DNA from 2 places in the Peptoniphilus rhinitidis 1-13 genome. Region 1 is predicted to be linked to the other one. Evidence: riboswitches for the same ligand, from Rfam matches in the RefSeq annotation. Region 1 holds a riboswitch; the other holds the start of a gene.
The links. Region 1 has a riboswitch for thiamine pyrophosphate ahead of thiW (energy coupling factor transporter S component ThiW). Riboswitches for the same ligand answer to the same signal wherever they lie in the genome.

Region 1 (4,030 bases):
AACAAGAAAGGCGAATGTAAATACAGCTTCGCCAAAAGTTGCCTTTCTAATATTGTAATTTTTATTGTGAATATTTTTGTTCATATTACACCTCTAAATGCAAGTTTAACTTAAGATTAAAAATTTAAATAATTATACCATATAAAGCTTAAATATTAAAAGTTTTTGGATAAATGGTAAAAAATGATGTTATACTATAAAGGAATGGGGGATGTTATGGAATTAAAAGATACGATTCGTGCAATAGAAAATTATCCAAAGCCTGGTGTAATTTTTAGAGATATCACGACTCTTTTAAAAGATAATTATGCTTTTAAACTTTCAGTTGATGAAATGGCAGAAAAAATAGATAAAGATGTAGATAAGATTATAGGAATTGAAGCGAGGGGATTTATATTTGGGTCTGCATTAGCTTATAAACTTGGCAAGGGATTTATTCCTGTGAGAAAACCAGGAAAGCTTCCTGCGAGTAAGATAAAAGAATTTTATGAACTTGAGTATGGACGAGATTCAATAGAAATACATGAAGACGCAATAGAACCTGGAGAAAAAGTTGTAATAGTAGATGACCTTTTGGCAACAGGTGGTACAGCAAAAGCTTGTGTGGATCTTGTAAAGAAGTTAGAAGGAGAAGTTTCTTCTTTAGTGTTTTTGGTAGAACTCCCAGAACTAAAAGGAAGAGAAGTTTTAGGTGGAGAGAAAGTATATTCAGTTATAAAATATTAAACAGTATAATTCAAAATTATAAGATTGATTTTAAAATTTACAAATAATATAATAAATAAACTTATGGGAGCAAATTGCTGAGAGGAGTTAACACTCGACCATTTTACCTGTTAGGATAATGCCTTGATGGGGAAAAGTAATGCCACTCCTATAATATTTTTAGGAGGTTTTTTTTATTTATGAAATATTCTACTCAAATGGAAGCGGCAAAGCATGGTTTTGTCACTGAAGAGATGAAGATTGTTGCAGAAAAGGAAAATGTATCTTGTGACTATTTATTAGAGAAAATTGCTTGTGGAGAAATTGTAATTCCAAAAAACAAAAATCACAAATCAATTTCGCCAGAAGGTATTGGAACTGGACTTAGAACGAAAATTAACGTAAATCTAGGTATTTCTAAAGACCTAAATGATATTGATATGGAAATGAAAAAAGTAGATATGGCTCTATCAATGGGCGCAGAATCTATTATGGATCTTTCCAATTATGGAAAGACTCAAGAGTTTAGAAAAAAACTAATTGAGAGATCTACTGCAATGATAGGAACTGTACCAATGTATGATGCAGTTGGTTTTTTGGACAAAGGACTTTCTTATATAAAGCCAAAGGAATTCTTGGAAGTTGTTAGAAATCATGCTGAAAATGGCGTCGATTTTGTTACAATTCATGCTGGTATAAATAGAGCAAATGCAGAAATATTTATGAGGAATAGACGTGTAAATGAGATTGTTTCACGTGGTGGTTCACTTCTTTTCGGTTGGATGAAGATGAATGACAGAGAAAATCCATTTTATGAATATTATGATGAATTATTAGATATCTGTCGTGAATATGACGTTACACTTTCTCTTGGAGATTCACTTAGGCCGGGTGGTATTCACGATGCGACAGATCCTTCTCAAATTTCGGAACTTATAACATTAGGAGAGCTCACGAAGAGGGCGTGGGAAAAAGATGTTCAAGTGATTATAGAAGGTCCTGGGCATGTGCCAATAGGTGATATTGAAACTAATGTTAAACTTCAAAAGAAACTTTGTCACAACGCACCTTTTTATGTGTTGGGGCCACTTGTTACAGATGTAGCTCCTGGTTATGATCATATTACATCAGCCATTGGTGGGGCGATTGCAGCATCTCATGGGGCAGATTTTTTATGTTATGTAACTCCTGCTGAACATTTGAGACTTCCAGATGTAGACGATGTTCGTGAGGGGATTGTTGCTTGCAAGATTGCAGCTCATGCAGGAGATATTAATAAAATAAAAGAAGCAAGAGTGTGGGATCTTGAGATGAGTAAAAGACGTCAAAAATTAGATTGGCAAGGTATGTTTGATATTGCTCTTGACAGAGAAAAACCAAGGGAGTACAGAGATTCATCAATTCCAGAAGAAGAGAACACCTGCACTATGTGTGGTTCTATGTGTTCTGCAAGGAACATGAATTTAATTCTTGAAGGTAAAGATATAAAAATAAAATTTTGATTTATTGTAAAGATTTAAATTTATAAGTTATTTATAGGTAAATGTCAATTATTTTTAAAAATAATATTTTAGTGATATAATTAAATAAAAATAGAAGGGAGCTTGTTGACAGGCTGAGAGGAAACTAGTAGTTTCGACCGTTTACCTGATTTGGATAATGCCAACGTAGGGATTTATAAGGCTAAATGTAGCTGCTTTGTCAATATGCTCTCAGGGAGGTTTAATATGAAATCTAATACTAAGAAATTGACAATAGCAGCTCTTTTTGTTGCTATTGGTGTTGTTTTTTCCTTTGTAAATATTCCAGTGGGCTTGGCAAAATGTTATCCAATACAGCATATGGTAAATGTTTTATCTGCTGTATTTTTGGGACCAGTTTACTCTGTTCTTGTTGCTTTTTGTATTTCACTTATTAGAAATATTTCAGGAACAGGTTCCCCAATGGCTTTTCCTGGCTCAATGGTTGGAGCTTTATTCGCGGGAATATTATATTATAAGACGAGAAAGCTTTCCTTTGCTTTTTTAGGAGAAGTAATTGGTACAGGTGTAATTGGTGCATTAATTGCATATCCTGTTGCTAAATTTATACTTGGAAAAGAGATGGCGATATTTGGTTTGGTAATTCCTTTTTCAGTGAGTACTCTTGGCGGTTCTATAATAGCGATTATAATTATTTTAAGTATTAAGAACACATCGCTTGGAAAATATTTTAAATTTGAGAGGAATTTAAATGGACATTAAAAATATTCTTACAATAGCTGGTTCGGACTCCATTGGAGGTGCAGGTATTCAAGCAGATTTGAAGACTATAACTAGCTATAAATATTATGGGATGAGTGCGATTACAGCAATTACTGCACAAAATACTATGGGTGTTCAATCCTCTCTTGATATAGAAAAAGGAATGTTAAGGGATCAACTTATATCAATTTGCGAAGATGTATTGCCAGATGCTGTAAAAATTGGAATGGTGGCAAATCACCAACAAGTAGAAGTTATATCAGAGATTATTGATAAATATTTAAGAGATATTCCCATTGTATTAGATCCAGTTATAACATCTACAAGTGGATTTAACCTTACGCCCAATGCTACTGTGGAGAAGATGGAAGAAATTTTATTTGACAAAATAACATTAATCACACCAAATATAATTGAAGCAGGAATAATTTATGGGAAGAAGATTGAAAAGCTTGAAGAAATGAAAGAAGCGGCAAAAATTTTATACGAAAGATATAATACAGCAGTGCTTATAAAAGGTGGACATCTTAAAGAATCTAAGGATGATGTGCTTTTTGACAAGGCTGGTCTTTCTGTTATAAAAGGAGAAAATATTGATAATGAAAATACACATGGCACAGGTTGTACTCTTTCAAGTGCCATAACTTGTGAGTTAGCAAGTGGTAAGAGCCTTTATGATGCAGTATTTTCTGCAAAAAAATATTTAACAGGAGCAATTGCTTTTGGTTTTGATATAGGAAAGGGAAGAGGTTCACTATATCATATGTATAATTTGCGTGATAAAAATGAAAATAAGTTATAACTTAAAAGATCTAAGGGAAAAAGCTCCTTTGGTTCACATAATTTCAAATAGTGTTACAAGCGATAGGGTGGCTGACCTATCTCTTTTAATAGGATCAAGCCCAATGATGACAGACTATTCAAAAGAAGTAGCTGAAATTACAGAAAAGTCCTCTGCTCTTGTATTAAATATGGGGATGTTAAACGATGATAAAGTTGAAGCTATTAAAATATCTGCAAAAATTGCAAATGAAAATAAAATCCCCATTGTTTTAGATCCAGTTGGAGTTTCTTCTAGCAAG
Region 2 (4,030 bases), on a different contig from region 1:
ATTTAAAGATTTGGTAGGTAAAATCGACAGCTTCAATTACGACAAAGCTAAGGTTAAAGTATGTATCTCAATGTTTGGAAGAGATACAATAGTTGAATTGGATTTCAATCAAATTATTAAAGAATAGTAAATGTGTGGGAGGGTAAACCCGCATTACCACAAGGAGGAAATAAAATGGCAAAAAAAGTCATAGCATTAGTAAAATTACAAATTCCTGCAGGAAAAGCAACACCAGCACCACCAGTTGGTACTGCACTAGGACCACATGGTGTAAATATTATGCAATTCACAAAGGAATTTAACGCAAAGACTCAAGATCAAGCAGGTATGATTATTCCTGTTGTTCTTACAGTTTATCAAGATCGTTCTTTCACTTTTATCACTAAGACTCCACCAGCTGCAGTTTTAATTAAGAAAGCTCTTAATATGTCTAAAGCAAGTGGTGAACCTAACAAGAAAAAAGTTGGAAAATTGACAAAATCTCAAGTTGAAGAGATAGCTAAAACAAAGATGCCAGATCTCAATGCAGCAAGCGTTGAAGCTGCTATGGAAATGATCGCAGGCACAGCTAGAAGTATGGGTATAGAAGTAGAAAGATAAGTGGGAGGCTGAGCCGAAAGTACCACGAAGGAGGTAAATATGCCAAAAAGAGGTAAAAAATATCAAGATAGCGTAAAGCTAATCGATAAATCAAATTTATATGATGTAAATGAAGCTCTTGACTTAGTTACAAAGACTGCTAAGGCAAACTTTGATGAAACAGTTGAACTTGCAGTAAGACTTGGTGTAGATCCAAGACATGCTGACCAACAAGTAAGAGGTACTGTAGTACTTCCTAATGGAACAGGTAAAGAAGTTAAAGTCCTTGTTCTTGCAAAGGGAGAAAAAATTAAAGAAGCTGAAGCAGCAGGTGCTGACTATGCAGGTGGAGAAGAATACGTTGAAAAAATTCAAAATGAAAATTGGTTTGATTTTGATGTACTTATTGCAACACCAGACATGATGGGCGTAGTTGGTAAGATTGGTAGAGTTCTTGGACCAAAGGGACTTATGCCAAACCCTAAATCAGGTACAGTTACATTTGATATAGAACAAGCTGTAAAAGAAACTAAAGCAGGTAAAGTTGAATATAGAGTAGACAAAGCTGCAATCATTAATGTTCCAATCGGAAAAGTTTCTTTTGGAGTTGATAAACTTGCTGAAAACTTCAAAGTAATTGCAGATGCTATAATAAAAGCAAAACCAGCAGCTGCAAAGGGTCGTTATTTAAAATCAGTGACAGTTTCATCAACAATGGGTCCTGGAATTAGAATTAACGGACAAAAATTAATGGAAAAATAAAAACACCAAAAATAAACCCCTCTTATTTCAGAAATTAAAAGAGGGGTATTTTTATGATTTTTTAAGAAAATCTTAAAGTTTTTTTAGTTTTAAAGTTTTTGCAAATCACGTGTTAGAAAATTTTTTAGTAAAAATATAACTAGTACAGTGACTGCAAAATCAATTGATAAGAAAGATGCATTATAAGTTATAGAGTAAGCCCATGAGTTCATACCAGCTGGAGTATATTGCTTAAAGAAGATTACTCCAGATAGAACATGGCAAATAAATCTACCTAGTACACCTACAAGTGATCCAAGTAAAATTGTTTTAATAGAATGAGTTTTTTGAAATTCATCCTTAAAAATTCCTGCAAGGCCTAAAAGACCATATGCTAATGGATAATCTAAAATAGCTTGAACTGGATGGAAAATACTTCCACCAAGTATCATAGATAATACTCCATAAACTGAACCAACTATAAATCCTTTAGAAGGTCCATACCTAAGAGCAAATATAATTAGAGGAATCATCTTGCCAGGAGAAATAGATCCGCCATTAGGTAGTTCATAAATTTTAATCGTACGAAGAATAAGGGCGAGTGCTATACACACAGAACCTTCAACTAACATTTTTGTTGTCCAATTTTTATTAATTTTTTGCATAAAAAATACCTCCTTTGCACATACTTAAAGAGGTTTAGACACTTCCCTCCACAAGCATTACCTTGATTGGTTTAAGGGTATAATCTCAGCCAAGTGGCACCCCTAGTGCAAGTTAATTATAGGTTATTGGTCTTCTTTTGTAAAGTAAGTTACAGATTAAAAAGATAATATAAATTGTATATTTAAATTAGTCACCAAAGAACATAAAAAAATATTGACAAATTAAATAAAAGTATATATAATACTAATGTTACTAAGCCGCAGACAGTAGGTGGCATTGCCATAAGTCCTACCGAGGTTTGAAATTCGAATTTATTTGATTTTCACATCTCACGGCGGCGTGAGATTTTTTTATTTTGGGGGTGACAAATTGAAAGAAGAAAAATTACAATCAAAACAAGCCCTAGTTGATGAAATTAAGGAAAAAATTCAAGGAGCACAATCTATAGTTCTTGTAAATTACAGAGGTCTTACAGTTGAAGAAGTAACTGAACTTAGAAGTAAGTACAGAGAAGCAAATGTTGACTACAAAGTTTACAAAAATACAATGATGAAACGTGCTTTTGAAGAATTAGAAATTACTGGACTTGAAGAATTTTTAAAGGGACCAAGTGCCGTAGCTTTTGGTATGGAAGATCCAGCAAGTGCAGCTAAAATTTCATCAGAATTTGCAGAAGATCATGAAGCTTTAGAAATTAAAGCAGGTTACGTTGATGGAAAAGTATTATCACTTTCTGAAATTGACGATCTTGCTAAATTACCATCTAAAGAAGTTCTTGTTGCACAAGTACTTGGCGGCTTGAATGCACCAATCCAAGGATTCGCAAATGTATTAAATGGAACATTGTCAGGATTTGCTAGAGTTATTGCACAAATTGCTGATAAAAAAGAACAAGAAGCAGCATAATATTATGCTAAAAAATTAGGATTATTAAAATAACGGAGGAATAAAATGTCAGAAAAAGTAGAAAAATTAATTGAAGAAGTTAAAGAACTTACAGTATTAGAATTATCAGAAGTAGTTAAAGCTCTTGAAGAAGAATTCGGAGTTTCAGCAGCAGCACCAGCAGCAGTTGCAGCAGCACCAGCAGCAGGCGGAGCAGCACCAGCAGCAGAAGAAGAAAAATCTGAATTTGATGTAGTAATCACTGAAGCTGGACAAGAAAAAGTTAAAGTAATAAAAGTTGTAAAAGATATTACAGGACTTGGACTTAAAGATGCAAAAGCAGTAGTTGACGGAGCACCTAAAGCAGTTAAAGAAGGCGTTTCAAAAGACGAAGCTGAAGAAATCAAATCTAAGCTTGAAGAAGTTGGAGCAACTGTAGAAGTTAAATAATTAATGTGAAGTTAATTTGTAAGGCTCTGTAGTACCTTGTTAGAGATTTACTCCCTAACAAGGTACTACAGAGCCTTACAAAATATAATTAGAATTTTTAAAAATTGGCAAACTCGGAGTAATCTTCTGAGTTTGCCAATTTTTTTATATAAACTATTAAACTATATATTTAATAGTTTATAGGAATTAGTTTTACTAAAGATACTCTCGTTAAAATTTATTTATAATATGTTTTACTTAGATTATTTACAATGTCTTTACTCTTCTTTAAAGGAAAGTAAATTATTATGTCCTATAATTCACCTTGAAGTTTAAGAATTTAGTTTTATATAAATATATTTATATGAAAGGATAATAGATAATAATGGAGGAAAATCTAGATAATTTCAAGATAGAAGCCAGTATAAGAAACTATATTATTAATACAGCTCAAAGTAATAAAAGAGGGGGAAATATAAGTTTACCAAGTGAAAATGAGTTATCAAAATTATTTAATGTAAGCAGGCATACAGTTAGAAAAATTTACAGTAATTTAGAGAAACTTGGTTTAGTCCATCCTGTTCAAGGAGTAGGCAGATTTATGGTAATAAAAGAACCGAAAATAAACCTAGATCTTACAGAGACAAGCTTTACAAAAAAGATGAAAGAACAAAATATACCATTAACTACTTTAAATCTAGGATTAAAGAAAGTTACAGGAGAAGAACTT

Region 2: it holds a riboswitch for thiamine pyrophosphate, as region 1 does, so the genes downstream of both, thiT (energy-coupled thiamine transporter ThiT) here and thiW (energy coupling factor transporter S component ThiW) in region 1, are expected to answer to the same signal.

Annotation. Positions count from the first base shown of each region.
Region 1 covers NZ_BAEW01000003.1:177,160-181,189, reverse strand. Annotated here, with positions in the region: gene nhaC (Na+/H+ antiporter NhaC) at 1-84, opposite strand, end outside; gene RH95_RS03770 (adenine phosphoribosyltransferase) at 217-726, shown strand; gene thiC (phosphomethylpyrimidine synthase ThiC) at 906-2,207, shown strand; TPP riboswitch at 2,292-2,397, shown strand; gene thiW (energy coupling factor transporter S component ThiW) at 2,433-2,948, shown strand; gene thiD (bifunctional hydroxymethylpyrimidine kinase/phosphomethylpyrimidine kinase) at 2,938-3,750, shown strand; gene thiM (hydroxyethylthiazole kinase) at 3,734-4,030, shown strand, end outside.
Region 2 covers NZ_BAEW01000002.1:49,445-53,474, reverse strand. Annotated here, with positions in the region: gene nusG (transcription termination/antitermination protein NusG) at 1-127, shown strand, start outside; gene rplK (50S ribosomal protein L11) at 175-600, shown strand; gene rplA (50S ribosomal protein L1) at 640-1,341, shown strand; gene thiT (energy-coupled thiamine transporter ThiT) at 1,431-1,985, opposite strand; TPP riboswitch at 2,012-2,099, opposite strand; ribosomal protein L10 leader region at 2,226-2,347, shown strand; gene rplJ (50S ribosomal protein L10) at 2,356-2,892, shown strand; gene rplL (50S ribosomal protein L7/L12) at 2,938-3,321, shown strand; gene RH95_RS01680 (GntR family transcriptional regulator) at 3,686-4,030, shown strand, end outside.